DNA from 3 places in the Rhizobium sp. R339 genome. Region 2 is predicted to be linked to each of the others. Evidence: predicted binding sites of a transcription regulator. Region 2 holds the regulator's gene; each other region holds the start of a gene.
The links. The regulator PhoB, encoded in region 2, activates phosphate uptake and scavenging genes when phosphate is short. The targets are predictions, from matches to a motif close to TGTCATNNANCTGTCAT.

Region 1 (10,707 bases), 310 kb from region 2:
TGAACGAGATAGAAGCGCGCTATCCCGAATATTTCCACCGGTCGTTCCGCCAGCGTTTCGGCGGGCTGATGATCGCGATCGCGACGCTGCTCTACGGCCTCTACGCCGTCTGGTTCTTCGACCTGCCGAAGCTCTTCGCCGAAGCCCGCTGGGAGCGTGTCGGTATTTATCTCAGCCAATGGGTGAGCTACGACGTTCAGCCGGAATTCCGCATTCAGGACGACGGTTCGATCGAGGTGCGTTATCCCCGTTTCTCGCCGCTCGGCGACAATCCCCACCCCGATTGGCTGGTCAACAATCCCGACGGCAGCGTCACCGTTTCCATCATCGGCACGAGCCGCACCGTTACCGTCTCGAAGAGCGAGACGATCGTCGCCGCGCATGGCGTCAGCGTCCCCGTCGACGTGTCGAGCGGCGCGCCGAAGGTCGTCGGACCCGTGCCGAGCTGGATGACCGTTTATGACGACAACGTGCTCGCAAATCTCGGCTTTGGCGGCGACGTCAGCATTTCCGTCGACCGCGTGAAGATCCGCAAGCGTTTCATCGGCTGGGCGAACTTCCTGTTCGACCCGCAATCGTCCTTCTTCGACAAGCCGGCCGGCGAGGTCGTCAGCCTCATCGTCTCCGGCCCGCGCCTCAAGCCCGACCAGTCCAACCTGTCGCTTGCCTTCGACGACATCTGGAACAACAGCGAGTGGCAGCATGGCGACGTCTGGACGAAGCTTTTCCAGACAATCGTCATGGCGTTCCTCGGAACGCTGCTCGGCTCGCTCGCCGCCTTCCCGCTCGCCTTCCTGGCGGCGCGCAACATCACGCCGAACCGGCTTTTGAACCAGATCCTCAAGCGCTTCTTCGATTTCCTGCGCTCGGTCGACATGCTGATCTGGGCGCTGTTCCTGACCCGCGCCTTCGGTCCCGGCCCGCTTGCCGGTTCCGGCGCAATCTTCCTCACCGAGACCGGCACGCTCGGCAAGCTCTATTCCGAAGGGCTGGAGAATATCGACAACAAGCCGCGGGAGGGCGTCAAATCGACCGGCGCTGAGGCCGTGCTCGTCCACCGTTACGGCATTATGCCGCAGATCGTCCCTGTTATCGTCAGCCAGACGCTCTATCAGTGGGAATCGAACGTTCGCGGCGCGACGATCATCGGCGCCGTCGGCGCGGGCGGCATCGGCCTCAAACTCTGGGAGGCCATGCGCACCAACGCCAATTGGGAAAACGTCGCCTACATGGTCATTCTGATCCTGATCGTCGTCTTCCTCTTCGACGCGGCCTCGAACGCGTTGCGCCACCGGCTGATGGGCACGAAAGCGCACTGACCTAAGAATTCAAAGCGTGGGGGCGCTGCCGCCATCATCATTCTGTCACGGAAATCTTTTAGCCGGGAGCCTGCTTGCGGTTCGCCGCCAAATCACTGCACATTGCGCTCCCCCGTCTCGACGATCCCCAGGATAAAAGCCTTGCGCTACGCTCTCTATTTTTCGCCGCCGAAGGATGATCCCCTGACCGGCGCGGCCTCGCGCTGGCTCGGCCGCGATGCTTTCACCGGCGAGACCTATCCTGCGCCGGAGCATGAGACGCTGAGTGCCGCCGAGCAGTTCGAACTGACCGCCGACCCGCGACGCTACGGCTTTCACGCCACGATCAAGGCGCCGTTTTCGCTTGCCGCCTCGGTCACCGAGAGGGATCTCATGGCGGTTGTTGAAGAGTTTGCCGCGCGCACGCCGGCTTTTGAGATCCCCGAGCTCGTGCTTGGCCAGCTCGGCCGTTTTTTTGCCCTTGTTCCCGGTTCTCCTCATCAACCTCTTCAGGATTTCGCCGCGAAGGTGGTAAAATCCTTTGAGCCCTTTCGCGCGGCGCTCTCCGAAGCCGATATTATCAGGCGCGATCCGGAGAAGCTCAGCGACAGCCAGCGTGCCAATCTGCTGCGCTGGGGTTATCCTTACGTCATGGAGGATTTCGGCTTTCACATGACACTGACCGGCCAGGTGCCGGAGATACGTGCCGCAGTGATGAAGGCGATCCTGGCCGAGCGTTTTTCCGGTTTCACCGGCCGGCCGCTTTTGATTTCCGGCCTTGCCGTCTTCACCGAGGAGACGCGCGGCGCCCCGTTCAAAGTTCATTCCTGGCTGCCGCTTGCCGGCGCCAAACGCTGAAAGATCAGACGCCCATGAGCAAAGAGACCGTGTTTTCCAATGCCCGCATCGTTCTCGAGGACGACATCCTCACAGGCTCGATGCTCATTCGCGACGGCAAGATTGCCGATATCTCCGAAGGCAATTCGGTAGCCGGCGAAGATTTCGATGGCGACTACATCATTCCGGGCCTCGTGGAGCTGCACACCGACCATCTCGAAGGCCATTACCAGCCGCGTCCCGGCATCCGCTGGAACAAGACGGCCGCGATCCAGGCGCACGACGCCCAGATCGTCACATCGGGCATTACCACGGTTTTCGACTGCCTGCGAATGGGGGCGGACGAGGACGGCGGCTTCGAGCATGGCGAGATGCGCGAGATGGCCGATGCCATCCAGGCGGCGGAGAAGGAAGGACGGCTGCGCGCCGAGCACCTCATTCACCTGCGCTGCGAGGTCTCGGCCGACAATGTGCTCGAGCATTTCGCCGATTTCGAAAACGATCCGCATGTGCGCCTCGTCTCATTGATGGACCATGCGCCCGGCCAGCGGCAGTTCCAGACAATGGACCAGTACATTTTCTACTACCAGAAGAAGCGCGGCTTGAGCGACGAGGTCTTCGCCCGCTTCGTCGCCAAACGTCAGGCCGAATCGGCGCGCAATTCGACGCCGCATCGCAACGCCATTGCCAAGGTCTGTGGTGAGCGCGGCATCACCGTCGCAAGCCATGACGATGCAACGCTTTCGCATGTCGACGAGGCGATCGACAACGGTGTGCGCCTTGCCGAATTCCCGACCAGCTTCGATGCCGCCCGGGCCTCGCACGAGCACGGCATGAGCGTGCTGATGGGCGCGCCGAATATCGTGCGCGGCAAATCCCACTCGGGCAATATCGCCGCCCGCGATCTCGCCGAAATGGGCGTGCTCGACGTGCTATCCTCCGATTACGTGCCGCTCAGCCTGCTGCACGCGCCTTTCATCCTCGCTGACGAGGTGGAGAGCATCACGCTGCCGAAGGCGATCGCCATGGTGACGTCGACGCCCGCCCGTACCGTCAGCCTCGACGACCGCGGCCGGATCGCAACCGGGCTGCGCGCCGATCTCGTGCGCGTTCACCGTTCGCATGGCGTGCCGGTGACGCGCTCCGTCTGGCGCCAGGGACGCCGTGTCGCATGATGCCGCACGAACCGCATCCCGGAGCCGGCGCCGAGCACGGCATCATGGTCGTCGTCGTCGGGCCGAGCGGCGCCGGCAAGGACACGCTGATGAAGCTTGCCGCCCGGCATTTCACCGGCCGCGCCGAGGTTCATTTCACCCGCCGCGTCATCACCCGTCACCGCGACGCCGGGGGCGAGGATCATCTTTCCGTCTCCCTCCAAGGCTTTGCAGCCATGGAGCAGTCAGGTTCCTTCGCCGTCTGGTGGGAAGCGCACGGCCTGAAATACGGCATTCCGGCCGAAGTCTCGGTGGCGCTGTCGAAGGGCCATATCGTCGTCGCCAACGGCTCGCGCTCCGCGCTTCACCGTTTCCAGGCCGCCTTCCCCCGGCTGAAGGTGATCAACGTCACCGCCCGCCCCGAGGTACTTGCCGGTCGGCTGGAGGCGCGCGGACGCGAGACGCATGAGGATATCATGGCGCGGCTCGCCCGCGGACCGCTGACAGTGCGTGGCGAATACGACGTGACGGATCTCGACAATAGCGGCTCGCTCGAAGAGGCCGAGCAGAAGATGATCGAGATCCTGGACGGGCTCCTGGCCGAGGTGCACTGACCGCAAGCGAGAGACCAGCATGCGCGCCATCAAAGTTGTCGATTACGACCCTTCCTGGCCGCTGCTTTTTGACGACATCAGCGCCGAGGTCTCCGTCCTGCTCCCGGGCCTCGTACTTTCCATCGATCATATCGGCAGCACCTCCGTGCCTGGCCTGGCGGCCAAGCCGAAGATCGACGTCGATGCCGTGACGATTTCCGCCGATGCTCTACAGACGGCGATCGAATTGCTGCGCGCGGCGAATTTCATCTTTCACGGCGACCTTCATGGAGAAGGCCGGTGGGTCTTCACCCGAGACTGCGAAGGGTACGGGTTCAGGCTTTATCTTTGCGGCCCGGAAAATTTCGCGCATCGGCAACGCATCCTGTTTCGCGACTACCTCAGAGATCATCCCGAGAGAGCCACGGCCTATGCCGAACTGAAACGGCGGCTGGCTGCGCAGGCAGACGGTGATTGGGACGTCTATACCGGCGGAAAGACCGAATTCGTTAGCGAGACCGTGCGATTGGCGGCGCTGAGACCGTGAGACGGAATGCGCCCGCACTCCGTCCCGCCATCGATCAGTCGCCCTCGCCTCGTCCCGATACAATCTCGCGCTTGCCGACGTGGTTAGCCGGTCCGACGAGACCTTCCTTTTCCATGCGCTCCACCAGGGAGGCCGCACGGTTGTAGCCGATGCCGAGGCGGCGTTGGATGTAGGAGGTGGAGCATTTCTTGTCGCGCATGACGACCTTGACCGCCTGCTGGTAAAGCTCGTCACCGTCCTCGGCGCCCATGGCGCTCTTGTCGAACACCGCGCCGCCCTCTTCCTCTTCCGTCTCTTCCTCCTCATCGGCGGTGACGGTATCGAGATATTCGGGGCGTCCCTGCGTCTTCAGATGGGCAACGACCTTTTCGACCTCGGCATCCGAGACGAACGGGCCGTGAACGCGGGCGATGCGCCCGCCGCCCTGCATATGCAGCATGTCGCCCTGGCCGAGCAGTTGCTCGGCGCCCTGTTCGCCTAGAATGGTGCGGCTGTCGATCTTCGAGGTGACCTGGAAGGAGATGCGGGTCGGGAAGTTCGCCTTGATCGTGCCTGTTATGACGTCGACCGACGGGCGCTGCGTCGCCATGATCAGGTGAATGCCGGCGGCACGCGCCATTTGCGCGAGACGCTGGATCGCACCTTCGATCTCCTTGCCGGCGACCATCATCAGGTCGGCCATCTCGTCGACGATGACGACGATATAGGGCATCGGCGCCAGATCCAGCTCCTGCTGCTCCTCGATCGGCGCGCCGGTCTGCCGGTCGAAGCCGACCTGGACCATGATGTGGACGGTTTCGTCCTTTTCGCGCGCCTGCGCCACACGGTCGTTATAGCCGTCGATGTTGCGTACGCCGAGGCGCGACATCTTGCGATAACGCTCCTCCATTTCACGCACGGCCCATTTCAGCGCCATGACCGCCTTCTTCGGATCGGTAACGACAGGCGTCAGCAGATGCGGAATGCCGTCATAGACGGAAAGTTCGAGCATCTTCGGATCGACCATGATCAGCCGGCACTGCTCCGGCGTCATCCGGTAGAGCAGCGACAGGATCATCGTGTTGATGGCGACCGACTTGCCCGAGCCGGTGGTGCCGGCAACGAGCAAATGCGGCATCTTGGCGAGTTCGGCAATGACGGGCTCGCCGCCGATGGTCTTGCCGAGGCCGAGCGCCAGCTTATAGCCGCTCTTCTCGAAATCCTGGCTTTCGATCATCTCGCGGAAATAGACGGTTTCGCGGGTGACATTCGGCAGTTCGATGCCGATGACGTTGCGGCCCGGCACGACGGCAACACGGGCCGAAAGCGCCGACATCGAGCGGGCGATATCATCGGCAAGGCCGATGACGCGCGACGACTTCACGCCCGGCGCCGGCTCGAATTCGTAGAGAGTGACGACGGGACCGGGGCGGACATGGATGATCTCGCCCTTGACGCCGAAATCCTCCAGCACGCTTTCCAGGAGGCCGGCATTCTGCTCCAGCGTCTCCTGCGACATGATCTCGCCAAGGCGCTCCGGCGGCTCCTGCAAAAGAGCCCGAGGCGGAAACTCGTAGCCTGACGAATCGACCTTTTCCGGCCTTGCCGCAAGACGCGGCGACGGCAGGACCGCCGCGACGGGCGGCATCTGACGGGGGGCCGGTGCAGCCTGAGCTACAGGTGCAGCTTGAGGAACGGGTGCTGCCTGAGGTGCCTGAGCGACCTGAAGCACCGGCGCGACGGGCGCCTCCGGAGCCGGGGCGGGTCTTTCCCGCGATATCGCCGCGGGCAGGCGCACGGCAGGCCGCACCGGCGCTGCAACCAGCGGCTGGACCGGGCGGGATGCGGCGGGCGTGATTTTCGGTGCGCCCGGACGCCATTCCATGACGCGGAACAAGGAGGTGATCGATTCTGGGGTGGTCTCGATCTTCGGCAGAATGATTGCGGGCGCGCGGATCGGCTCGACCTCCTCGAAGGCCATGACTTCCCAGAAGGCAAAATCCGAAATCGAAGACAGCTCGGACGCCGCACGCAGGCCCGGCGCTTCAGCTGCGACGGAGAGCGCCGGCTGTTGAGCCTCGACCACGGGAACAGGCGCCGGGGCAAGCTCTTCCGGCTCCGGCAGGTAAATATCGAAGGGCACGTCGACGGCGACCGGCTCGATTCGGATCGCCTGCTGTGCAATTTGCGAATCATCGCGAACGGGTTCGTTCGGCGACCGGCGCCGGCTGATCAGCGTTTCCGGCGTTCGGGTGAAACGAACGTTCGGCGCCAGGGAAAAATTGCTCTGCCAAATCGGCGCCGGCGGCCTTTCGCCGGCATCTTCCTCTCGAAGCTCAGTTTCAAGCCCGCTGGAAAAATCTGCGGCATCCGTCAAATTGGTTCTGGGAAAACGCATGCGTCCGCTACTCACTCACGCTTGGCAAATTACGACCCTACCGGGATAGAAAAGGAAGGTTAATAAGTTCCTTCCTGCCGTATCGTTCCGATACGGCTTCTGGGCATAAGTTGCTGTGATTTCAATGAATTGGGTAAAGAGGAAAAATCTTCGCTTTTTTAGGGACGTGGCTAGTGCGCCTCGTCCCAATTGGTGGCGGCACGCGCATCGACCTTCAGCGGCACGCGCATTTCGAGCGCCGGCATGGTGGCATTTTCCATGACCGAGACGATGATGGGCATCGCCTTTTCGACATCCTCGTCCTCGACTTCGAAGATGAGTTCGTCATGCACCTGCAGCAGCATGCGAACGCGCTCGGCAAGGCCGGCTTCCGCGAGCGCCGGCTCCATCTTGATCATCGCCCGGCGGATGACGTCCGCCGCCGAGCCCTGGATCGGGGCGTTGATTGCCGCCCGTTCGTTGAAGGCCCGCACGGACGGATTGGAGGAACGAATCTCCGGATAATTGATTCGCCGGCCGAAGATCGTTTCGACATAGCCCTTGTCGCGCGCCATCGCCTTGCGGCTGTCCATATAGTCGCGGATGCCGGGGAAGCGCTCGAAATACTTCTTGATGTAATCGCCGGCTTCCGAACGCTCGATCGAAAGCTGGTTAGCAAGCCCGAAGGCCGAGATGCCGTAGATGATGCCGAAATTGATCGCCTTGGCGCGGCGGCGGACCTCACTCGGCATGCCTTCGACGGGCACACCGAACATTTCCGACGCCGTCATGGCATGGATGTCGACGCCATCCTCGAATGCCTTGGTCAACTGCGGGATCTCGGCCACATGGGCGAGCACGCGCAGTTCGATCTGGCTGTAGTCGGCCGAGATCAGCTTGTGGCCCGGCGTCGAGATGAAGGCGGTACGGATCTTGCGGCCTTCGGCGGTGCGCACCGGAATGTTCTGCAGGTTCGGCTCGGAAGAGGACAGGCGCCCCGTCGTCGTCGATGCCAGCGAATAGGAGGTGTGAACCCGCTTGGTTCCCGGATGGACATAGCCGGGCAGCGCGTCGGTATAGGTGGATTTCAGCTTGGTGAGCTGGCGCCAGTCGACAATCTTGCGCGGCAGTTCGAAACCGGCGGCGGCGAGATCCTCCAGAACCGACGCAGAAGTCGACCATTGGCCGGTCTTCGTCTTGCTGCCGCCGGCAAGGCCCATCTTGCCGAACAGGATATCGCCCAGCTGCTTCGGCGAACCGATATTGAAACGCTCGCCGGCCAGCGTGTAGATCTCGTCCTCCAGGCGTGCGGCGCCCTGGGCGAGCTCGCCGGAGAGGCGCGACAGAATCTGCCGGTCGACGGTGATGCCACGCGATTCCATGTGCGCCAGCACTGGCAGCAGCGGCCGCTCCAGCCGTTCGTAAACGCTGGTCAAGCCCGCGGCCGCCAGCCTCGGCTTCAACACCAGCCAGAGGCGCAGCGTCACATCGGCATCTTCGGCGGCATAATGGGTGGCGCGGTCGATATCGACCAGATCGAAGGTGACGTTCGCCTTGCCGCTGCCAGCCACATCCTTGTAGGGGATCGGCGTATGGCCGAGGAATTTTTCCGAGAGCGGGTCCATGCCGTGGGCGCCAGTGCCGGCGTCGAGCACGTAGGAAATCAGCATCGTATCGTCGAAACTTCTGGTCTCGACGCCGTATCGCTTCATCAGGAGGTAATCGTATTTCAGGTTCTGGGCGACCTTGAGAACCGATTCGTCCTCCAGCAAGGCCTTGAGCCGCGGCAGGGCATCGCGCATCGGGATCTGGTTTTCGGCAAGGCCGCCGCCAAGCAGATCGCCGACGCCGTTCTTGTGGGCAAGCGGCACGTAGGCGGCGCGGATCTTCGTGCCGGTGGGATCGGCGACATTGTCGGCAATCGCCATCGAGAAACCGACGAGCTCGGCCTGCATCGCATCGAGCGACGTGGTCTCGGTATCGAAGGCGACGAGGCCGGTATCGCGCGCATCGGCGATCCAGCGGTCGAGTGCGGCGAGATCGCGGATCGTCACATAGGCGGAATGATCGAAGGGCAGCGTCGCGAAGGCCTCGGCCCGCGTCTTGGCAAGATCGGCAGGCGAAAAGGCGCCTTCGACGGCGGCCTTCGTCTTCGCACGCTGCGGCACCGGCACGGCTTCACCGGCAACGTCAGGGATGCCGCCGGCGACCGGTTCCGGCTCTGCCGCACTGAGATCGGGACCGTGGGCCGCATCACCCCATTCGATGCGCACGACCGCCGGTTCGATGGCGCTCGCATCGCAATCGCAAACTTCGGCGACCCGGCGCGTCAGCGTGGTGAATTCCATCGCCTTGAGGAAGCCGATCAGCTTCGGCCCGTTCTGCGGTTCCAGCACCAGCGCATCGAGATCGAGGTCGAGCGGAACATCGGTGCGCAGCCGCACGAGTTCGCGCGAAAGCTTTGCCATGTCGATATTGGCGAGGATCGTCTCGCGGCGCTTGACCTGCTTGATCTCGGTGGCGCGTTCGAGCAGCGTGTCGAGGTCGCCATATTCCTCGAGCAATTGGGCGGCAGTCTTCGGGCCGATGCCGGGAATGCCGGGGACATTGTCGACGGAATCGCCGGTCATCGCCTGTAGGTCGATCATCTTTTCCGGCGGCACGCCCCATTTCTCGACGACATCGGGAATGCCGATCTGCTTGTCCTTCATGCTGTCGTACATGTGGACATTCGGTGTGACGAGCTGCATCAGATCCTTGTCTGACGAGACGATGGTGACATCGGCGCCCGACGCCTCGGCCAAGCGGGCGTAAGTGGCGATGATGTCGTCGGCCTCGAAGCCTTCGGTCTCGATGCAGGGCAAGTTGAAGGCGCGCGTCGCCTCTCTTATGAGGCCGAATTGCGGAACGAGTTCTTCCGGAGGCGCCGAGCGATTGGCCTTGTAGGCATCGTAGAGATCCTTGCGGAACGTCTTGGCCGAATAGTCGAAGATGACGGCAAGATGGGTCGGCGTGACGCCGACATCCGTATTGCGCGCATCTCTCAACAGCTTCCACAGCATGTTGCAGAAACCGGAAACGGCGCCGACCGGCAGGCCGTCTGTTTTGCGCGTTAGCGGCGGCAATGCATGAAACGCCCGAAAAATGAATCCGGAACCGTCGACTAGGAAGAGGTGATCGCCTTTTTTCATGCGTGCATGGATAGCGCGGGCACGGGACGAGGTCCATATAAAGTTCGAACGCCTGAGATTATGGGCGTTTGAAATCCGAGAGATTTCTGCTCACCAAACTGTTACCGATTTGTAACGTAGCGTTACCCTTGAAAAACCACATTCGTAGTCACAAATCCATGTCACCGGCGCTTGATGTGCCGCGGGTCTGATCACCGGCTTGTCCCCCGCCGCGTCAGGCTTGGACAAAGGCCTTATCCCCCTCTCCGGGCCTTTGTCCTCACTATCAAGCCGCCATGGCCAACCTCCAGGCCATGGCGGCTTTATGTTTTTTGCAGCCACTCGAAATTATGATCTCGGCTCATATGTTTTGGATCATCCTGGGCGATTTGCTGCATTGTCTCCGGCATGCTTTTGAGCCAACTTGCAATCATGGGATTTAACCGCATGGATTCGGGAGCTTACCTTGCCAGCCAGTTGGCGAAAGGTTTCGCCCGCTCGCTGCACCAGCGCGCGGTCGGGCTTGGTTTTTCTCCGGGCCAGTTTCCCATCTTGCTGGAGCTTTGGGCCGAAGACGGACTGACCCAGAAACAGCTTCTCGAACGGGTCGACATCGAGCAGGCGACCATGGCCAATACGCTTTCGCGCATGGTCCGAGACGGATTGATCGAACGGCAGCCGCATCCATCCGACAAGCGGGCGCAACTGATCTTCCTGACGCCGAAGGCGCGCGCCATGGAGGCGGAGGCGAT
Region 2 (10,707 bases):
CGCGCATGAGCAGGCTGGTCGACGACCTGCTTTCCCTTTCCCGCCTGGAGCTGAAATCGCACATCGCGCCTGACGAGAAGGTCGATCTGGTGCCGCTGCTCGGCCATGTCAGGGACTCGCTGGTGCCGCTCGCAACAGATGTCGGCGTCGACATCAACCTGCATCTGCCCGACGGCAAGGTCGAGGTGCTGGGAGACCGCGACGAGCTTGTCCAGGTCTTCGAGAACCTGATGGAAAATGCCTGCAAATACGGCCAGGAAGGCGAAGTCGTCGATGTCTGGCTGAAGAACGGCGCCGCCCAGCCGGTGGAGGTCAGCATCGTCGACAAGGGGCCGGGCATACCGGCCGAGCACGTGCCGCGCCTGACGGAACGCTTCTACCGCGTCAGCATCGAGGATAGCCGATCGAAGAAGGGCACCGGTCTCGGCCTTGCGATCGTCAAACATATCCTCACCCGCCACCGCGCCCGCCTGATCGTCAAATCGGAAGTCGGCAAGGGCACCGATTTTACCGTGCGGTTCTGAGCAACTGTCTTCCTTCGTTCCCCTCCCTGTTTTTAGGGGAATGAGACAACAAAGAACCGTCACCTCTATTACCTCTCTATCCGGCTCGCCATAAAGCTGTTCTGATGGTTTCTGCAATGCAAGGTCGATCGCCCGCCAAGGTTCATGGCCTTTCCGACGCATTCGCTCAGCTCACTTCAGGATTCTCATTTAGTATCAGTTATTTAAGCTGTCACAAATGTTTCACCGATTTGACATAAAAGGACGGTGCTTACAGCGCTAAGAGAGTCCCGCCGATGAAAAATGGCACTGCGGGGGCCTCTTTAGGCCGCACTCACACAAGCCCAATGCGGGAGATTTTAATGAACACCTTCAAGCTCACCGTTGCCGCACTCGCTGCAACTGCTGCTTTCGCTGGCGCTGCCGTCGCCCGCGACCAGATCCAGGTTGCCGGTTCGTCCACCGTCCTGCCTTACGCCAAGATCGTTGCCGAATCCTTCGGCGAGACCTTTACCAACTTCAAGACGCCGGTCGTCGAATCCGGCGGCACGGGCGCTGGTCTGAAGGAATTCTGCAAGGGCGTCGGTGAAGACACCATCGACATCGCAAACGCTTCGCGTCCGATCAACAAGAACGAAGCCGAAGCCTGCAAGGCAGCCGGCGTAACCGACATCCAGGAAGTCAAGATCGGTTATGACGGCATCGTCTTCGCAACCGACTCGTCCAACCCCGATGTCGCTTACGTTCCGGCCGACATCTACAAGGCACTGGCTGCCCAGGTCGTCGTCGACGGCAAGCTCGTCGCCAACCCCTACAAGAAGTGGTCGGAAGTCAACCCGAAGCTCCCGGCTGTCGACATCGCTGCCTACATCCCGGGCGAAAAGCACGGCACCCGCGAAGTCTTCGAACAGAACGTTCTGGCCGCCGGCTGCAAGGCTTCGGGCGCTCTCGACGTCATCGCCAAGGAAATCTCCGACAAGGCTGCCCAGGGCAAGGCCTGCGTCGCAGTCCGCAAGGACGGCGCAGCAGTCGACATCGACGGCGACTATCCGGAAACCCTCGCACGCATCGCCGCCAACAAGACCGGCGTCGGCGTATTCGGCCTTTCCTTCTATGAAAACAACGCCGACAAGCTGAAGGTCGCGACCGTGAACGGCATCGTTCCGTCCACCGAAACGATCGCCAACGGCACCTACCCGGTTTCCCGCCCGCTGTTCTTCTACGTCAAGAAGGCACATCTCGGCGCCGTTCCGGGCCTGAAGGAATACGTCAACTTCTTCGTATCCGACCAGATGATCGGCCCCGACGGCCCGCTCGCCGAATACGGCCTCGTTGCCGCTCCGGATGCCGAGCGCGACGCGATCCGCAAGGAAGTCGAAGCCGGCAAGGCTATGTAATGACTGTGCCGGCGCGGTGTCTGAAGACCCGCGCCGGCATTGCCTTGCGCCCCGGCGTGCCGGGAGCCGCAGGGTTGGAATTCCTTCTCCAATGATTGGAAGCTGAAGGCAGGCTGATGCAGCCGCCCGCGCTTTTTGGGGGCCTCGGGCCTGGGGACGTAACGAATGAGCACATCCGTCATACTTTTGTGCCTTGTGGTGATCGGCGCCGCCGCCTATCTGGTCGCGCGCGGCCGTGCCGCGGCACTTGCCGGAGGCAGGTCCTCCGCATTGCATTCACGGCCGGCCTATTACGGCTCCTATGCCGCGATCTGGGCGGTTCTTCCCGCCCTCATCGTTCTCTGCGCCTGGCTATCCATCAGCCCCGGCATCATCCAGTCCTCGGTTCGCGGCGCTTTCCCTGGCGATGTCAAGGCGCAGCCGGCAGTCGAGCAGGATCTGAGCTATTCGATGGTGGCGACGGTCGCGCGCGGCCTGACGATGCTCACGCCCGACGAAACGTCTGCAGTCGCCGCCGATCCGGCCGCCCTGCAGGCCAAGCTCAGCGAAAAGGGCGTCCCGCTCGCCGGTCAGCCGCAGCCTTACATGGTCGAGGCCGCCAAGACGCTCAATTCCATGAGCATGACGAGCCGGCTCGCGATGACGGTGGTGGTTCTCGCTCTCGCCGTTGCCGGCGCCTTCTACGCTTTGCGCGCCATCGCACCGCGCTTCCGGGCCCGCAACCGCGTCGAGCGTGTCATGCTTTGGGGCCTGCTGCTCGCCTCCTCGATCGCCATCCTGACGACGATCGGCATCGTGCTGTCCATGCTGTCCGAAGCCGCGCGCTTCTTCGCCGCCGTTCCCGCCGGCGAATTCTTCTTCGGCACTGTCTGGGATCCGCGTTTTGCCGGCGCCGGCAGCTCGTCCTTCGGCCAGTTCGGCCTGATCCCGCTGCTTTTGGGCACGCTTTATATCGGCCTGGTCGCCATGCTGGTCGCCGTGCCGGTCGGCCTCTTCGCTGCCATCTATATGGCCGAATACGCCTCGCCGAAGCTGCGCGGGATCGCCAAGCCGCTTCTCGAGGTGCTCGCCGGTATTCCGACGATCGTCTACGGCTTCTTCGCGCTCGTCACCGTCGGCCCGTTCCTGCGCGATTTCTCGGCGCAGATCAGCGGCCTGCTCTCCGGCAACTACAGCAACTTCATTCAGGCGCAGAGCGTTCTGACCGCCGGTATCGTCATGGGCATCATGCTGATCCCCTACGTTTCCTCGCTGTCGGACGACATCATCACCGCCGTGCCGCGGGCGCTGCGTGACGGTTCGCTCGGCCTCGGCGCGACGCGCTCCGAAACCATCAAGAAGGTGGTTCTGCCGGCGGCTCTTCCCGGCATCGTCGGCGCGCTGCTGATGACCGCCTCGCGCGCCATCGGCGAAACCATGATCGTCGTGCTGGCCGCCGGTGTCGCCGCCCGCATCCAGATCAATCCTTTCGAGCCGATGACGACCGTGACCGTCAAGATCGTCAACCAGCTGACAGGCGACCTCGAGTTCACCTCGCCGCAGACGCTGGTTGCCTTTGCCCTCGGCATCACGCTGTTCTGCATCACGCTTTGCCTCAACATCTACGCGCTCTACATCGTGCGCAAATACCGGGAGCAGTACGAATGACGGATATTGTTTCTCCCACATCAGGTGTCACCGTTTCCAAGGCGCCCGCCCGCCGCGATATCGGCATCAAGCGCCGCTACGCCGCCGAGCGCCGGTTCCAGGCCTATGGCATTGCCGCCATCGCCTTCGGCCTCGTCTTCCTCTTCATCCTGCTGTGGACGGTCATTGGCAAAGGCTACACCGCCTTCCAGCAGACCGTGATCACCCTGCCGGTCGAATTCTCCGAGAAGACGATCGACCCCAACAACAAGCGTGCGACCGATCCTTCGGTGCTGATCGCCGCCAATTATCCGGTTCTGCTGCGCGACGCGATCGTCAAGCAGCTGAACATCAACGCTTCCAGCAAGCCTGACGTGCGCGATGCAACGGCCATGCTCTCCAAGGGCGCGCCGATCCAGCTGCGCGATATGGTCGTCGCGGACCCGTCGATCATCGGCAAGACGGTCAACGTCACCGTGCTCGCCGATGCCAATGTCGACAGCGCCAACAAGGGCCAGATCGATCTTTCCGTCGATGAGAAGAACCGCAAGGTCAACGACAAGCAGGTCGCCTGGATGAACCAGCTGAAGGCGAGCGGCGTTCTTCAGAAGGATTTCAACACCGGCCTCTTCGTCAACGGCAACTCCAGCCGTCCGGAGGCTGCAGGCCTTGGCGTCGCCCTCATCGGCTCGCTCTACCTGATGCTGATCGTGTTGGCGCTTTCGCTGCCGATCGGCGTCGCCGCCTCGATCTATCTCGAGGAATTCGCGCCGAAGAACAAGCTGACGGACCTGATCGAAGTCAACATCAACAACCTCGCCGCCGTTCCCTCGATCGTCTACGGTCTGCTTGGTCTTTCGGTCTTCATCAACTTCATCGGCCTGCCGCGCTCAGCCTCGCTGGTCGGCGGCCTGGTGCTGACGCTGATGACACTGCCGACGATCATCATCGCGACGCGCGCCGCACTCCGCGCCGTGCCGCCTTCGATCCGCGCCGCAGCGCTCGGCCTCGGTGCTTCGAAGATGCAGATGGTGTTCCACCACGTCCTGCCGCTCGCCATGCCCGGCATCCTCACAGGCACGATCATCGGTCTTGCACATGCTCTCGGCGAAACCGCGCCGCTGCTCTTGATCGGCATGGTCGCCTTCGTCGCCAACGCGCCCGCGACACCGCTCGAACCCTCGACGGCCCTGCCGGTGCAGGTCTATATGTGGGCGAACGAGGCCGAACGTGCCTTCGTGGAGCGTACTTCGGGTGCCATCATCGTCCTGCTCCTGTTCCTGATCGTCATGAACATGGGCGCTATCCTCTTGCGTCGTCGCTTCGAGCGCCGCTGGTAAACGGAGTTAAACATCATGAACATGTTGACGGAAGCAGCAGTTGAAAAGGCGCTGGATCAGAAGATGAGCAACGTCCCGTATAAGATGATCGGCCAGGATGTCTCGGTCTATTATGGTGAGAAGCGCGCGCTTTTCGATGTGAACCTGAACATCCGCGAAAACACCGTAACCGCCCTGATCGGCCCGTCGGGCTGCGGCAAGTCGACCTTCCTGCGGAGCCTCAACCGCATGAACGATACAATCGACGGCTGCCGGGTCACCGGCAAGATCACGCTCGACAGCGACGATATCTATGATCCCGATATTGACGTCGTGGAGCTTCGCGCCCGCGTCGGCATGGTCTTCCAGAAGCCGAACCCGTTCCCGAAGTCGATCTATGAAAACGTCTCCTACGGTCCGCGCATCCACGGCCTTGCCAAGTCGAAGGCCGACCTCGACCAGATCGTCGAGACCAGTCTGCAGCGCGCCGGCCTCTGGAACGAGGTCAAGGACCGCGTGCATGAATCCGGCACCGGCCTCTCCGGCGGTCAGCAGCAGCGCCTCTGCATTGCCCGCGCCGTCGCCGTCAGCCCTGAGGTCATCCTGATGGACGAGCCCTGCTCGGCGCTCGATCCGATCGCCACTGCCAAGGTCGAGGAGCTGATCCACGAGCTGCGCGAAAACTACACGATCGTCATCGTCACGCACTCCATGCAGCAGGCGGCCCGTGTTTCGCAGCGCACCGCCATGTTCCACCTCGGCAACCTCGTCGAGGAAAACGACACCGACAAGATGTTCACCAATCCGGACGATCCGCGCACCCAGGACTACATCATGGGCCGCTTCGGCTGATTCTGGCGACACGACGTCTTCCCGTTATTCGAGGATAAAGCCCATGGCATCGACACATATTTTTTCTGCCTATGATGATGATCTGAAGTTCCTGTCCAGGCGGATTTCCGAAATGGGCGGCCTGGCCGAGCAGATGGTCAGCGAATCCGTACGCGCGCTCGTCAATGGCGATACTGCGCTCGCCCAGAAGGTCATTTCGGACGACGTGATCCTCGATCACATGGAACGCGAGATCGGCGACAAGGCGATCGTCACCATCGCCCGCCGTCAGCCGATGGCATCGGACCTGCGCGAGATCATGGGTTCGATCCGGATCGCCGCCGATCTCGAACGCGTCGGCGATCTCGGCAAAAACACCGCCAAGCGCGTCATCGCCGTGCAGGCGACCGGCGTTCCCCGCAAGCTCGCCCGCGGTCTCGAGCATCTCTCAGAACTCGCGCTCGTGCAGCTCAAGGAAGTGCTCGACGTCTACACGACGCGCGCTGCCGACAAGGCCAAGTCGATCCGCGAACGCGACAACGAGATCGACGCCATGTACACCTCGCTGTTCCGCGAACTCCTGACCTACATGATGGAAGATCCGCGCAACATCACCAGCTGCACGCATCTTCTCTTCTGCGCCAAGAACATCGAGCGTATCGGCGACCACGCCACCAACATCGCCGAGACGATCTATTACATGGCGACCGGCGCACAGCCGGAAGGCGACCGTCCGAAGGACGACAGCGCCAACACCGTCGGCGCGGTCACGGAATAACCGTTCCGGGCCAGCCAGTTGCGCGCCCGCGCGGGCGCGCAGCGAGGTCACAGCCAATTCTGATTTTGCGCAGGATCCCGTGCTTAAATCGTCTTCGGTTTAAGGATCGTGCGCGAGGAGACCGAGACGCATGATCCCGAGAGTTGCAGTTGTTGAAGATGAAGAAGCCCTCAGCGTGCTTCTTCGTTACAATCTCGAAGCGGAAGGCTTCGAGGTCGATACCATCCTTCGCGGCGACGAAGCCGAGATCCGGCTCCAGGAGCGCACGCCCGATCTTCTCATCCTCGACTGGATGCTGCCCGGCGTCTCCGGCATCGAGCTCTGCCGGCGCCTGCGCATGCGGCCGGAAACCGAGCGTCTGCCGATCATCATGCTGACGGCGCGCGGCGAAGAGAGCGAGCGCGTCCGCGGGCTGTCGACCGGCGCCGACGATTACGTCGTCAAGCCGTTTTCGACCCCCGAGCTCGTCGCCCGCGTCAAGGCCATGCTGCGCCGCGCCCGGCCGGAGGTTCTGTCAACGGTACTGAAATGCGGCGATATCGAGCTCGACCGTGAAACGCACCGCGTCCATCGCAAGAGCCGCGAAGTCCGCCTCGGCCCCACCGAATTCCGCCTGCTGGAATTCCTGATGTCGTCGCCAGGCCGGGTCTTCTCCCGTTCGCAGCTTCTGGACGGCGTCTGGGGCCACGACATCTATGTCGACGAACGCACCGTCGACGTCCATGTCGGCCGCCTGCGCAAGGCGCTGAACTTCTCCAACATGCAGGACGTCATCCGCACCGTCCGCGGCGCCGGCTATTCGATGGAAGCGTGAGGCTAAAAGCCTAAGCTTCCGCCGCGATCGCCCTGCACATCTCCCGGACCACCGCCACATCCGTCTTGTTGCTGCTCTTCGCCTCGAAGCCGAAGGCGACGGCGCGGGGGTCGGCGCTTTCGATGGGTGAACTGCAGGAGCCATGGACCTCGCGGGCGCCGGTTGCCTGCAAGATAGCACCGACATTCGCGGGGCGGATGCCGCTGCCGGGCATGATGGATATGCGGCCGGCCGCCCTTGCCGAAAGGCGTTTCAGCGTTTCCAGGCCGTCTGGAGCCTTCAGCGCGCAGCCGGAGGTGAGGATGCGTTCGCAGCCGAGCTCGACCGCCTGTTCCAGCGCCTCATCGGCATCCGGCACCAGATCGAAGGCACGATGCAGCGTCGAGCCGAGGCCCATCGCATGCGCCTTCAGGCGGTGGATCAGCGGCATGTCGAGCGTACCGTCCGGCCGGTTGGCGCCGATGACGACACCGGCGAGGCCGGCGGCGCGCACGGCATCGATGTCGAGCATCATCGCCTCCTCGTCCGTCCTGCCGAAGATGAAGGGGCCGGCATGCGGGCGGATCATTGCGTAGACGGGGATGGGCGCTCTGGCAGCGATCAGCATCAGGCTCGGCAGCGGCGTCAAGCCGCCGAGTTCCAGCGCCGAGCAAAGCTCGATGCGGCCGGCGCCGCCTTCGATGGCGGCGGCCAAGCCCTCGGCGCTGTCGACGCAGACCTCAAGCAAAATCGTCATGCTGCACTCTCCCTGGCGCCCTCCTCCGCCTGCCGCATGGCTTGCGAGAGAGATTGCGACGTAATTCTTGCCGCCGCCTCGATGATGACGGCGCAGGCATCGGCGGCGGCTTTGCGGTGGTTGAAGGCGACGTGATAGGACATCGGCAAATGCTCGTCGAGATCGACGATGCGCACCTTGTCGGCGATCGGCATGGCGCTGACGCGGCCGAGGAAGGAGACGTAGCCGTGATTGGCGACGAGATCGACGATCACGGGCAGTGAATCCGCCGCGGTGATATCCTGGCTACGAAAGCGCCGGTTCGGTGCGCGTTCGTCGCTGAAAGCCATGGCCGCGTGGCCGAGGCCGGTGCGCGGGCTCGGCATGCAGATCGCATGGCCGGCGACGAGATCGGCAACCGTCATTTCCGTGCTTTGCGGCGGCGCGATCACCACCATGTCGGTCCGCAGCAGCTCGCGATGCCGGAAGCTCTCCAGCCCGAAGACAGAATCCAGGATCGCGACATCGATGCGGCCGCTTTTCAGCGCCTCGCGCAGATCGTCGGCAGTCATCGAGACCAGCGAGATAGTATTGTTGCTGCGCCGAGCGTTCCACTCCGACACCAGCGACCCAAGGCAGCGCGCGACCCAGCTTTCCGAACCGGTCGGGATGATCGAGCCGATGCGCAGCGACCGGGCCGTGCGCCGATACCGTTCGTCGGCCGAAGCCTTCAGATCGTCCCACGCCTGGCTGATCGTCACGAAGATCTGGTAGGCGCGCCTGCCCTCCTCCGTCAGAGCCGAGCCCTGCGCCTGCCGCTCGAAGAGGCGGGCGTCCAGAAATTTCTCAAGATTGGCAAGCTGGAGCGAAAGCTGCGGCTGACCGAGACGCAGCCGGCGGGCGGCGCGATTGATGCTGCCCTGGTCGGCGACTTCGAGGAAACGTTCGATGGTGACGATCTTGACCGGGATGCGGGATGCCCAGGCCTGGTAGGCATCGGCGGCCGCGCTGTCATGACCGGTCAACTGCCCCAATTGCGCTATCGCAGCCGCGATCGGCTCCAGCCCCTCCAGCACTCGGTCGCTTGCGAGCAGCGTCACCAGCTCGCCGGCGGTGCGTTCCGTGAGCTTCATGGCCAGTTCGGTTTCGAGATTGCGGATCGCCGTCGAGACGGTGGAGGGCGACAGCTGGAAGCGCCGCGCGGTATCGCGGATCGAACCTGATGTCAGGACATGGTTTGCGATGAACAGGGCACCGAGATGCAAACAGAGACCTCCGGAAAGCGCTGGAAAAACCGGACGATATGATGTGTTCAGGAAAAAAGATATCCCTGCTTTCTGATCGGCGGGCTATCGTTGCCGTCACAGAAATCCGGGCGGCGAGAAATCGTAAGAAAGAGCACCGGATCGCCGTGGAAACACGCAAGGGGACAAAAACAAATCGCACCGGCCTTGGAAAAGGGAATGCGTTTCCGCGCGCGCAGATGCGTTCGCCGCCATAATCGTCGGTGCGACGGCAAATACTGGAGGGGGCTTGCATCGATTTTTCGGATGGGCACGCTATTTCCATGACGCACGCAATTCCGGCATGATGGCGGCCTGGTCGCCCTCGCCGGCGCGATTTTCCTGTGCGCAAGCCTCCCGTCAAAGGTTTGCGCCTCATCAACGGTGTTCAAAAGGGGATATTCCATGCTGAAGAAACTCGCACTTGCCGTTTCGCTCTCCGCCTTCGCGGCGGGCGCGGTTCAGGCCGCAGACGTCGTCGTTTCGTCGAAGATCGACACCGAGGGCACGCTGCTCGGCAACGTCATTGCGCTTGCTCTCGAAGCGAACGGCATCAAGACGCAAGACCGCATCGCGCTCGGCGCCACGCCGGTCGTGCGCAAGGCGATCACCGCAGGTGAAATCGACATCTATCCCGAATACACCGGCAATGCCGGCTTCTTCTTCAACAAGGCCGACGATGCCGCCTGGAAGAACATCGATCAGGGCTACGAGCTGGCGAAGAAGCTCGACTACGACGCCAACAAGATCGTCTGGCTGACACCCTCGCCCGCCAACAACACCTGGGCGCTCGCCGTGCGCAGCGATGTTGCCGAACCGAACAAGCTGAAGACCCTCTCCGACTTCGGCAAATGGGTGGCCGGCGGCGGCACCGCCAAGCTTGCGGCCTCTGCCGAATTCGTCAATTCGGCCGGCGCGCTTCCCGCCTTTCAGACGACCTACGGGTTCCAGCTGAAGCCCGACCAGATGGTCGTTCTCTCCGGCGGCGACACGGCGGCGACGATCAAGGCGGCCGCAGACCAGACGAACGGCGTCAACACCGCGATGGTCTATGGCACCGACGGCGCGATCGAGGCGGCCGAACTCACCGTTCTCGAAGACGACAAGAGCGTGCAGCAGGTCTATGCGCCGACCCCGATCATCCGCGAAGAGGTGCTGAAAGCCAATCCGAAGATCGAGGAAATCCTGTCGCCGATCTTCAAGAGCCTGACCGCCGACGAGCTGCGCAAGCTCAACGCCAAGATCCAGGTCGATGGCGAGCCGGCGAAATCCGTCGCCGAAGCCTATCTCAAGGAAAAAGGCTTCCTGAAATAATCATCCCGCGCTCCGCCCGGCTGCGGGCGGAGCTCCTTTCCCCATAAGGGTGGATCGATGCAAGAAACCTCAGCGGTCCGCAGGCTGGACCGGCTCGGCGTGGTTCTGGTGGCCGGCGGCATCGCGG
Region 3 (10,707 bases), 290 kb from region 2:
TGTTGCCGGCGCGAAAGGCTTCGAACTCGACATCGCGATCGCCGAAATAGGTGTAGATGACGTTGCGGAAATTGTTCTGGCCGACATTCACGTTGAGGTCCTTGCCCCAATAGTCGTCACGCAGCTCATAGCGGATCGTCGAACCGGGCGAGAAGGATGCGATCTTATACGGTCCGGACCCCATCACCGGCTCGAGCGTCGTCTTGGAAATATCGCGCGGCTTGCCGTCCGGTCCCTGCCCCTCCCACCAATGTTTCGGCACGACCACCAGCTGGCCGAGAATATTCGGGAGCTCGCGATTGTTCTTCTCGTCGAAGGTGAAGGTGACGTCGCGATCACCGGTCTTTTCGGCCTTTACCACATGGCGATAATAGTTCGCGGTGACGGGATTGAGTTCCTTGGTCTTGTCCAGGCTGAAGATGACGTCCTCGGGCGTCACCGGCTGGCCATCCGCCCATTTCGCTTCCTTGCGCAGGCGAAAGGTCGCGCTCGAGACGTCAGCGGGAAAGGACAGCCCCTCGGCAAGCAGGCCATAGGAGACGAGGAGCTCGTCATCGGCTGACTTCATCAACGTGTCGTGTACGAGCGAAAGACCGACCGCCGTCTGGCCTTTGGCAAGCAAGGGATTGAAGGTGTCGAAGGCGCCGCTCGCGGACAGGCGCAGGTCGCCGCCCTTCGGGGCGTTGGGATTGACGTAATTGAAATGCGCAAAGCCCGGCTTGTACTTCATCTCGCTGATGACAGAGCTTCCGATCTGAAACGGCTGATCCTCGGCCATAACAGTCACTGGCACCAGAGCGCCGGCAAGCGACAGAACCAGACCGATCTTCGACCACAAAGCCGCCATTCACGCTTTCCCCTAATTATTGATAGATTCGACAATAAGGAAAATACTGGCGAAAAACAGGAGAGAGTTTGGTTTTTGCCAGGCTCGCGAAATTTTGACTTTCGCTCGTTTCAGCTCCACGAGGTCCATCGTCACGCGATCCGTCAGCGCTTGTTCCAGTCCACGCCCGCCAAAACATCGATTCACCAAAATCACTTTTCACGATAGATTCGAACGCAAATCACTCTCAAGGGAACAGCATGGCATTCGGCTTCGCTCAGGCTTTCAAGACATTCGGCAAACTGGCGCTCGCCGGCACGATCGGCGCGAGCCTTGCCGCCGGCGACGTCGGCGCTCAGCAGAAGAAGCCGAGCCCGGGCAGCGCCAAGGCCCTGTTCGGCGGCGCCAGCCTGCCGACTGAGGGGCCGGCGCAGCCGATCGGTTTCTACGCCAAGGGCTGCATGACCGGCGCCGTGGCGCTGCCGACCGACGGCCCGACCTGGCAGGCGATGCGGCTTTCGCGCAACCGCCGCTGGGGCAACCCTGCGATGATCGCGCTCCTGGAACGGTTTTCTCAGGATGCGGTCACGTATGCCGGCTGGCCGGGCATTCTCGTCGGCGACATCGCCCAGCCGCGCGGTGGGCCGATGCTCAACGGCCATTCCTCGCACCAGATCGGCCTCGATGCCGATATATGGTTCACGCCGATGCCGGCGCGCCGCCTGACGGCCGAGGAGCGTGAGAGCCTGCCTTTCACAACCATGCTGCAGAAGAACAAGTTCCTGACCGTCGATCCCAAGGTATGGACGCAATCGCGGGCGCGGCTTTTGATGCTGGCGGCGAGCTATCCCCAGGTGGAGCGGATTTTCGTCAATCCTGCGATCAAGAAAAAGATGTGCGACACCTGGACGGGCGATCGCACCAACCTCGGCAAGCTCCGGCCGATATACGGCCATGACTCGCATTTCCACATCCGGATGAAGTGCCCGCCCGGCGCAGCCGGATGCACGCCGCAAGCTCCCGTCGCCGCGGGAGACGGCTGCGACAAGTCGCTCGCCTATTGGTTCACGCCGGCCCCGTGGGCGCCACCCAAGCCGCCGAAGCCCGGCGCCAAACCGCCGAAGCCGCCGCGCGAGATGATGGTCTCCGATCTGCCGAAGGCCTGCGGCGCCGTGCTCGATTCCGCTTCCGTCGCCTCCGTGCAGGCCGCGACTTACGGCGGATCTTCCGCCGCGAGCGCGCTCACCGCCGCTCCGGCCGCGGACCCTGCCGCCGATGCCGAGGGGATGCTGCCGGATGTCGGCCCGTTTCCGAACGACAAGCCGGTGATGCAGTGAGCGGCGCCGGCAGGCTGTCTTTCAAATCGCAAACTCTTGGTATAGAAGCGGTCAAATCGATTGAATTGTTCGGGCGGAGATTGGGTTCATGGCCGGCGGCAAATGCCTCGCTTTGATTGCGCATGACCAGAAGAAGGACGATATGGCGGATTTCGCCCGCGCCAACAGGGACGTCCTTTCCCGCTGGAAGATCGTCGCGACAGGCACGACCGGCGGGCGTGTGCTCGACGCCGCCCCCGATCTCGACGTCACTAGGCTCAAAAGCGGGCCGCTCGGCGGCGACCAGCAGATCGGCGCGCTGATCTCGACCGGCGAGGTCGGCGCCCTGATCTTCTTTGTCGATCCGCTGACGCCGATGCCGCATGATGTCGACGTGAAGGCGCTGATGCGGCTGGCGATCGTCTACGACATTCCGATGGCGCTCAACCACGCGACCGCTATAAAGCTCCTTCCCACACTCGAAGCCTGATCAGCACGGGACCGGCCATGCCAAAACCGAACAACAGTACCGCTCCGCTGCCCTTCCCGATCCTGATCGGCGATATCGGCGGCACCAATGCCCGCTTTTCCATCCTGTCCGATGCCTATGCCGAGCCGAGGCAGTTTCCGAACGTGCGCACGGCGGATTTCGCGACGATCGACGAAGCGATCCAGAAGGGCGTGCTCGACAAGACCGCTGTGCAGCCGCGTTCGGCGATCCTTGCCGTCGCCGGCCCGATCAATGACGACGAAATCCCGCTGACCAATTGCGACTGGGTGGTGCGGCCGAGGACGATGATCGAGGGCTTGGGCATCGAGGACGTGCTCGTCGTCAACGATTTCGAGGCACAGGCGCTGGCGATCGCCGCCCTGTCGGATGAAAACCGCGAGCGCATCGGCAGCGCCACCGGCGACATGATCGCGTCGCGCGTCGTGCTCGGACCCGGCACCGGCCTCGGCGTCGGCGGGCTCGTGCATGCCCAGCACAGCTGGATCCCGGTTCCGGGCGAAGGCGGCCATATCGATCTCGGACCGCGCAGCAAGCGCGACTATGATATTTTCCCGCATATCGAGACGATCGAAGGCCGTGTTTCGGCCGAACAGATCCTCTGCGGGCGCGGCCTCGTCAATCTCTACAACGCCATCTGTATCGTCGACGGCATTCAGCCGACGATGAAGGATCCGGCCGACATCACCTCGCATGCGCTTGTTGGCAGCGACAAGGCGGCGGTGGAGACGGTGTCGCTATTTGCCACCTATCTCGGCCGCGTGGCGGGCGATATGGCGATGGTGTTCATGGCACGGGGCGGCGTCTACCTCTCCGGCGGCATCTCGCAGAAGATTCTCCCGGCGCTGAAGAAGCCGGAATTTCGCACCGCCTTCGAGGACAAGGCGCCGCACAGCGCGCTGCTACGCACGATCCCGACCTATGTGGTGACGCATCCGCTGGCAGCGCTCGCCGGGCTTTCCTCCTATGCGCGCATGCCGGCCAATTTCGGCGTCTCGACGGAAGGCCGCCGCTGGCGGCGCTGACCAGCGCGCGCCCCCTCCCGGGCGCGGGGCGCTCTAGCCAAACCAGTCCCAACTCTTTATAGAGCCCGCGAAAGTGCGCGCCGCATTTACGGCGCGCTTGGCCTCGGACAGGAAGCTTAATATTTGGAAGCCGTGGAAAGCAGAAAGCAGAGCGTCAGCAGCGATACCGTCACCGGCATCCTGAAGCGCATCATCGCTGAAAACGGCCGCGACCATCTCTGGGGTTATGTCTTTGCGATCGCCTGCCTCGTGGTCGTGGCGCTTTCGACGGCATTCACCGCCTGGATCATGCGGGCAATCATCGACGAGGCCTTCGCCAACCGCCGCGCCGACGTCGTCTGGATCATCTGTCTTTCGATCTTCGTCGCCTTCGTGCTGCGCGGTTTTGCGAGCTACGGCCAGGCAGTGGCGCTCTCCAAGGTCGGCAACGATATCGTCGCCCGATATCAGCGCCGCCTCTATTCGCATCTGATGACGCTTTCGGTCGGCTACTTCAGCGAGGCGCGCTCGGCTCACATCGCCGCGCAGGTGAGCCAGAACGTCACCGGCATCCGCGACGTGCTCAATCTGACGATCACGTCGACGGTGCGCGACCTCCTGACCTTCGTGTCGCTGATTGGCGTGATGGTCCTGCAGGACCCGCTGCTCAGCCTCGCCGTCTTCATCATGGCGCCGCCGCTGCTTTACGCGCTGCGCTATGTTTCCAAGCGGCTCCGCTCGGCGACCCGCGAGGCGGTGCATCTGAACAGCCACGTGCTGGGCGCGATGCAGGAGACGATCCAGGGCATTGCCATCGTCAAAGCCTTCACGATGGAAGAGGAGCTGGAAAGCAAGGTCAACAAGCTCATCAAGGCTGCCGAAAACCGGGCGAACCGCATTGCGCGGCTTTCCGAGCGCACCTCGCCGCTGACGGAGAGCTTCGCGGGCTTTGCCGTCGCCAGCGTGCTTGCCTATGCCGCCTACCGCTCGATCTATTACAATGTGCCGCCGGGCGCCTTCTTCTCCTTTGTGACGGCGCTGCTCCTTGCCTATGATCCGGCCCGCCGGCTGGCCCGCCTGCAGGTGCAGATGGAACGCGCCGTCGTCAATGCCCGGATGATCTACGAGTTGCTCGACATGGAGCCGCGCCAGCGCGATCTGCCGGATGCGCGGCCGCTTGTTGTGACGCAGGCCCGCATCGAATTCCGCAACGTCTCCTTCGCCTATGGCAATGAGAGCGTGCTGAGCGGCGTCAGCTTCGTCGCCGAAGGCGGAGAAACCACAGCGCTCGTCGGCCCTTCAGGTGCGGGCAAATCCACCGTCATCAGCCTCATTCCGCGCTTTTACGATCCGCGCGAAGGCGAAATCCTGATCGACGGGCAGGATATCGCCCACATCACCAAGAAGTCGCTGCGCCAGCAACTCGCCTATGTCTCGCAGCAGCCCTATCTGTTCGAGGGCACGATCCGCGACAATATCCGCTACGGCCGGCCGGAAGCGACCGATGCCGAGGTGGAAGAAGCGGCCCGGCTTGCCTATGCGCATGACTTCATCTCAGCCCAGCCGCAGGGCTACGATACGCCGGTCGGCGAAAACGGCGTGACGCTTTCGGGCGGCCAGCGCCAGCGCCTGTCGATCGCCCGCGCGCTCGTCCGCAACGCGCCGATCCTGCTGCTCGACGAAGCGACCTCGGCGCTCGACACCGAATCCGAAGCCGCCGTGCAGAAGGCGCTCGACGAGGCGATGACCGGACGCACCGTCGTCGTCATCGCCCACCGGCTTTCGACCGTGGTGCGCGCCGACAAGATCGTCGTCATGCAGCAGGGCCGGGTCGTGGAAGAGGGCAATCACGAGACGCTTGCGAAGGTCAGCGACGGTCTTTACGCTCGCCTCAACAATCTGCAGAGGCCCTCGGCCTCCGATTCAAACTGAGCTGATACGGATGACCGAGATGAGCGATGCTGCGATGAAACTGGTGGTGGTTGGCGCAGCAGGGCGCATGGGACAGACGCTGATCCGGCTCATCCATTCCATCGAGGGCGTGACGCTGCATGCCGCCGTCGAGCGCGCCGGTTCGCCCTTCGTCGGCAAGGATGCCGGCGAAATCGCCGGCCTCGGCCCGACCGGCGTCATCATCGGCGACGACCCGCTGCAGGCCTTCCTGCATGCCGAAGGCGTGCTCGATTTCACTTCGCCCGCTGCCACAGTGGAATTCTCCGGTCTCGCCGCACAGGCCCGCATCGTCCATGTCATCGGCACCACCGGCTGTTCGGAAGACGACAACGCCAGGATCGCGGCGGCCGCCCGCCACGCCCGTGTCGTCAAGTCGGGCAATATGAGCCTCGGGGTCAATCTGCTCAGCGTGCTTACCGAACAGGCAGCCCGGGCGCTCGAACCTGATGATTGGGACATCGAAATCCTGGAAATGCATCATAGGCACAAGGTGGATGCGCCTTCCGGCACCGCCCTTCTCCTCGGCGAAGCCGCGGCCAAGGGCCGCAATATCGATCTCGCCTCGAAATCGGTCAGGGTGCGCGACGGCCATACCGGAGCCCGCGAGGCCGGCACGATCGGCTTTGCGACGCTGCGCGGCGGCTCCGTCATCGGCGAACATTCCGTGCTTTTCGCCGGAGAAGGCGAAATCGTCACCCTGTCGCACAGTGCTGCCGACCGCTCGATCTTCGCGCGCGGCGCCATCAAGGCCGCACTCTGGGCGCGCGACAAGAAGCCGGGTCTCTATTCCATGCTCGACGTGCTCGGGCTTTCTTCCCAATAACGACATATCGGAGGCATATTCATGAGCGGTACCCTCGTCCTCGTTCGCCACGGCCAGAGCGACTGGAACCTGAAGAATCTCTTCACCGGCTGGAAGGACCCCGACCTGACGGAGCTCGGCATTCAGGAAGCCAATGCCGGCGGTGCCGCCCTTGCCGAATACGGGATCAAATTCGACGTCGCCTATACCTCGGCGCTGGTGCGCGCCCAGCACACACTGAAGCTCATCCTCGACAAGGTCGGCCAGCCCGATCTCCAGACGATCCGCGACCAGGCGCTGAACGAGCGCGACTACGGCGATCTCTCCGGCCTCAACAAGGACGATGCGCGCGCCAAATGGGGCGAGGAACAGGTGCATGTCTGGCGCCGCTCCTATGACGTGCCGCCTCCGGGCGGTGAAAGCCTGCGCGACACCGGCGCCCGCGTCTGGCCCTATTACCTCACCGAAATCCTGCCGCGGGTGCTGCGTGGCGAAAAGGTGCTGGTCGCTGCCCACGGCAATTCGCTGCGTTCGCTGGTCATGGTGCTCGACAAGCTGACCAAGGAAGGCGTGCTCGCCCTCAACCTCGCGACCGGCGTTCCCATGGTCTACAAGCTGAATGCCGATTCCACCGTGGCTTCAAAGGAAGTGCTCGGCGACATGTCCGGCGCGCACTGAGGCCTGCTGAACGTGCCAGCCGGAGCGGCCGGCACGTCATTTCTCAATTTTCAATCGTGAACTGCACCCGGTCGGCCGCGAAGCGGCTGATCGAATATTGCACCGGCACGCCGTCGAGATCGGTATTCATCGCCTTGGCGATCAGCAGGATCGCGCCGGGGGTGAGTTCCAGATCGGCGAGGTCGGCCGTGCCCGCATGCGCGGCCGTCACCTCGGTGGTTGCGCGGACATAGTCCGACAGGCCGAGTTCGGCGAAAGCCTTGGTGATCGATTCGTGCTTGCGATAGGCCTCGCCGATCCCGGCGAAGCGGACGGCGGGAAACCAGCTCGTCGCCTTTGAGACCGGCCGCTTGTCGGCATGGCGCAATGTTTCCAGCCGGACAACCTGTTCCCCCGGCTTGAGGCCCAGCCAGCGGGCGACCTCGGCGCTCGCCTCCTCCGTCGCCCCATCGAGCAGAAGGCCGCGCGTCTCGCGCGCCTGATCGCCGATGCCGGCGGTGAAGCGGGTGCGCCGGGTGATCGGGAAGTTCAGCCGCTCCTTGCGCTCGATCAGCGTGCCGCGGCCTTGCACCGCGCGCACGATCCCCTCCTGCGCCAAGGCTGCAAGCGCACTGCGCACCGTATGCCTGTTGACGCCGAATTGCAGCGCCAACACCGTTTCCGGCGGCACCATTTCCGTCTCGTCATAGGCTCCCGTGCCGATCGCCTCGCGAATCCGGTCGGCGATCTGACGCCACAGCGCCACACCGGTCTGCCTCTGCACCTGCTTCAATCCTGCCATTCAGCCCCTGCCCTGCGCCGGCGATGTCACACGCTTGTCACGACATCGATTTAAGGCTAGGTATAGCTTGTATGGTTGTCTATATCAATAGACATTTTAGAGGAAGCGGCGATGGCATCAGCGGACAGGAACGACGCTGCGTCACAGGCGGTCTTAGGGCGCAAACGCGCCGCCGACCTGCTGGCGCGTGCGGAACGGAGCGAACTCCAGGCGGTCTGGGATGCCTTGCCGCAAAAGCCCGCGGCGCATCCGGTGCGCGGACCGGAGACCGGGCTGGTCATGGTGCGCGGCCGCATCGGCGGCGGCGGGGCGCCGTTCAACCTTGGCGAAGTGACGGTGACGCGCGCGACGGTCCGGCTGGAATCCGGCTCTATCGGCCATGCGCAGGCGCTCGGCACCGACCGCAAGAAGGCGCGGCTTGCGGCGATCTTCGACGCGCTCTGGCAGGAAGATGCGACGAAGGATTTCGTCGAACAGGCGCTGCTTTTACCGATCGCCGAACGCCTCGCCGCCGCCGAACGCCGCAAGGCGGAGGAGACGGCCGCGACCCGCGTCGATTTCTTCACCATGGTGCGGGGGGACAACTGATGGGACTCGCTACAGAAGCCTTGACCGGCGGCTTTGCCGATCCGGTTTTCCATGCGCAGAGCGTCTTCAAGATGCTGATGGACGGCATGGCCCGCCCCGGCACCATCCAGACCGCAGGGCCGGATATCGATCCGCCGGCGCCGCTCGGCATCGCCGCCGGCGCGATCGCGCTCACCCTTTGCGACCACGACACGTCCGTGTGGCTGACGCAGGGATTGGCGAAATCCGCCGTGCCGGACTGGCTCGGCTTCCATACCGGCGCTCCGCTGACTCCCGAAAAGGCCGATGCGCGCTTTGCCTTCATCGAGGCGGGCACCACGCTTTGCTCTTTCGGCCTCTTTGCATTGGGGACGCAGGAATACCCCGACCGCTCGACGACCCTCGTCATCGAACTTTCCGCACTCGAAGGCGGACGCGGATTGGCGCTGATGGGTCCCGGCATCCAGAGCGTCGCGGAGATCGCGCCGGTTGGCCTGCCGGAGACTTTTTTACGGCTCTGGACCGAGAATCGCGCGCTCTTCCCCCGCGGCATCGACATCGTGCTGACATCGGGCAAGCGGTTTCTCTGCCTGCCGCGCACCACCAAGATCACAGCAACGGAGATCTGAGCTCATGTATGTTGCCGTCAAGGGTGGCGAGGCCGCCATCGCCAATGCCCACCGCCTGCTTGCCGACCGCCGGCGCGGCGACCGCTCGCTGCCGGCGATCGGCATCGACCAGATCGTGGCGCAGCTGGCGCTCGCCGTCGACCGCGTCATGGCCGAGGCCTCGCTTTTCGACCGTACGCTCGCCGCACTGGCCGTCCGCCAGTCGCGCGGCGATATGATCGAGGCGATCTTCCTGCTGCGCGCCTATCGCACGACGCTGCCGCGCTTCGGCTATTCCAGGCCGCTCGACACGGCTGATATGACCATCGAGCGGCGCATCTCGGCGACCTACAAGGATCTGCCGGGCGGCCAGCTACTTGGGCCCACCTTCGATTATACCCACCGCCTGCTCGATCCCTCGCTGCTTTCCGATGAAGCGGTCGAGGCGCCCGTCCAGCGCACTGCCGAAACCGGCCGCGTCATGCGTGTCTCCGAAATCCTCGGCGAGGAAGGGTTGATCGAGGCCGATGGCGACATGCCCGAGGATCACGAGATCGGCGACCTGACCCGCGAGCCGATGGAATTTCCGATGAGCCGCGATCTGCGCCTGCAGGCGCTTGCCCGCGGCGACGAGGGTTTTTTGCTGGCGCTCGGTTATTCCACGCAGCGCGGCTATGGCCGCAATCATCCCTTCACCGGCGAGATCCGCATCGGCGAGGTCGAGGTGGAGTTCGATGTATCGGAACTCGGCTTCGCCGTCTCGCTCGGCACCATCCAGATCACCGAATGCCAGATGGTCAACCAGTTCAAGGGGTCGGCCAAGGCGCCGCCGCAATTCACCCGCGGCTATGGGCTCGTCTTCGGCCAGAGCGAGCGCAAGGCGATGGCGATGTCGCTGGTGGATCGCGCATTGCGGGCTGAAGAGCTCGGCGAGGATATCACCGCGCCGGCCCAGGACGAGGAATTCGTCATCTCCCATTCCGACAACGTCCAGGCGACAGGCTTCGTCGAGCATCTGAAGCTTCCGCATTATGTGGACTTCCAGGCCGAACTCGATCTCGTCCGCCGCATGCGTCGCGAATTCGAAGCCGCCCGCAACAGCGGCGAAGACATGAAGGAAGCCGCCGAATGAGCGATCTGGCCAGCTACAACTTCGCCTATCTCGACGAACAGACCAAGCGGATGATCCGCCGCGCCATCCTGAAGGCGATCGCCATTCCCGGCTATCAGGTGCCCTTCGCCTCGCGCGAAATGCCGATGCCCTACGGCTGGGGCACCGGCGGCGTGCAAGTGACGGCCTCGATCATCGGGCCCGACGACGTGCTGAAGGTCATCGACCAGGGCGCCGACGACACGACCAACGCCGTCTCCATCCGCGCCTTCTTCCAGAAGGTCGCCAATGTCGCGGTGACCACTCACACAAGCGAAGCGACGATCATCCAGACGCGCCACCGTATCCCTGAGGAAAAGCTCAGGGCCGGACAGGTGCTCGTCTATCAGGTGCCGATTCCCGAGCCGCTGCGCTTCCTCGAGCCGCGCGAAACCGAGACGCGCAAGATGCATGCGCTGGAAGAATACGGTCTCATGCATGTGAAGCTCTATGAAGACATTGCCCATAACGGCCGCATCTCCAGGACCTACGCCTATCCGGTAAAGGTTCACGG

Region 1: ATY76_RS19835 (DUF1045 domain-containing protein) is a predicted target of PhoB. The motif match lies at 1,352-1,368, and genes of this name have one in related genera.
Region 3: phnF (phosphonate metabolism transcriptional regulator PhnF) is a predicted target of PhoB. The motif match lies at 7,893-7,909, and genes of this name have one in related genera.

What each region holds. Positions count from the first base shown of each region.
Region 1 is NZ_LOKV01000023.1:125,574-136,280, reverse strand. It holds gene phnE (phosphonate ABC transporter, permease protein PhnE) at 1-1,319, shown strand, start outside; gene ATY76_RS19835 (DUF1045 domain-containing protein) at 1,461-2,156, shown strand; gene ATY76_RS19830 (alpha-D-ribose 1-methylphosphonate 5-triphosphate diphosphatase) at 2,171-3,310, shown strand; gene phnN (phosphonate metabolism protein/1,5-bisphosphokinase (PRPP-forming) PhnN) at 3,310-3,903, shown strand; gene ATY76_RS19820 (GrpB family protein) at 3,923-4,429, shown strand; gene ATY76_RS19815 (DNA translocase FtsK) at 4,464-6,806, opposite strand; gene polA (DNA polymerase I) at 6,977-9,976, opposite strand; gene ATY76_RS19805 (MarR family transcriptional regulator) at 10,403-10,707, shown strand, end outside.
Region 2 is NZ_LOKV01000023.1:432,306-443,012, reverse strand. It holds gene phoR (phosphate regulon sensor histidine kinase PhoR) at 1-524, shown strand, start outside; gene ATY76_RS21445 (substrate-binding domain-containing protein) at 866-1,900, shown strand; gene pstC (phosphate ABC transporter permease subunit PstC) at 2,066-3,547, shown strand; gene pstA (phosphate ABC transporter permease PstA) at 3,544-4,866, shown strand; gene pstB (phosphate ABC transporter ATP-binding protein PstB) at 4,882-5,697, shown strand; gene phoU (phosphate signaling complex protein PhoU) at 5,741-6,454, shown strand; gene phoB (phosphate regulon transcriptional regulator PhoB) at 6,585-7,268, shown strand; gene ATY76_RS21415 (copper homeostasis protein CutC) at 7,279-8,004, opposite strand; gene ATY76_RS21410 (LysR family transcriptional regulator) at 8,001-9,248, opposite strand; gene ATY76_RS21405 (ABC transporter substrate-binding protein) at 9,672-10,580, shown strand; gene ATY76_RS21400 (ABC transporter permease) at 10,638-10,707, shown strand, end outside.
Region 3 is NZ_LOKV01000023.1:141,767-152,473, reverse strand. It holds gene ATY76_RS19930 (extracellular solute-binding protein) at 1-847, opposite strand, end outside; gene mepA (penicillin-insensitive murein endopeptidase) at 1,087-2,163, shown strand; gene ATY76_RS19920 (methylglyoxal synthase) at 2,252-2,632, shown strand; gene ATY76_RS19915 (glucokinase) at 2,650-3,675, shown strand; gene ATY76_RS19910 (ABC transporter ATP-binding protein) at 3,799-5,586, shown strand; gene dapB (4-hydroxy-tetrahydrodipicolinate reductase) at 5,606-6,430, shown strand; gene ATY76_RS19900 (2,3-bisphosphoglycerate-dependent phosphoglycerate mutase) at 6,452-7,087, shown strand; gene phnF (phosphonate metabolism transcriptional regulator PhnF) at 7,131-7,868, opposite strand; gene phnG (phosphonate C-P lyase system protein PhnG) at 7,980-8,456, shown strand; gene phnH (phosphonate C-P lyase system protein PhnH) at 8,456-9,064, shown strand; gene ATY76_RS19880 (carbon-phosphorus lyase complex subunit PhnI) at 9,069-10,175, shown strand; gene ATY76_RS19875 (alpha-D-ribose 1-methylphosphonate 5-phosphate C-P-lyase PhnJ) at 10,172-10,707, shown strand, end outside.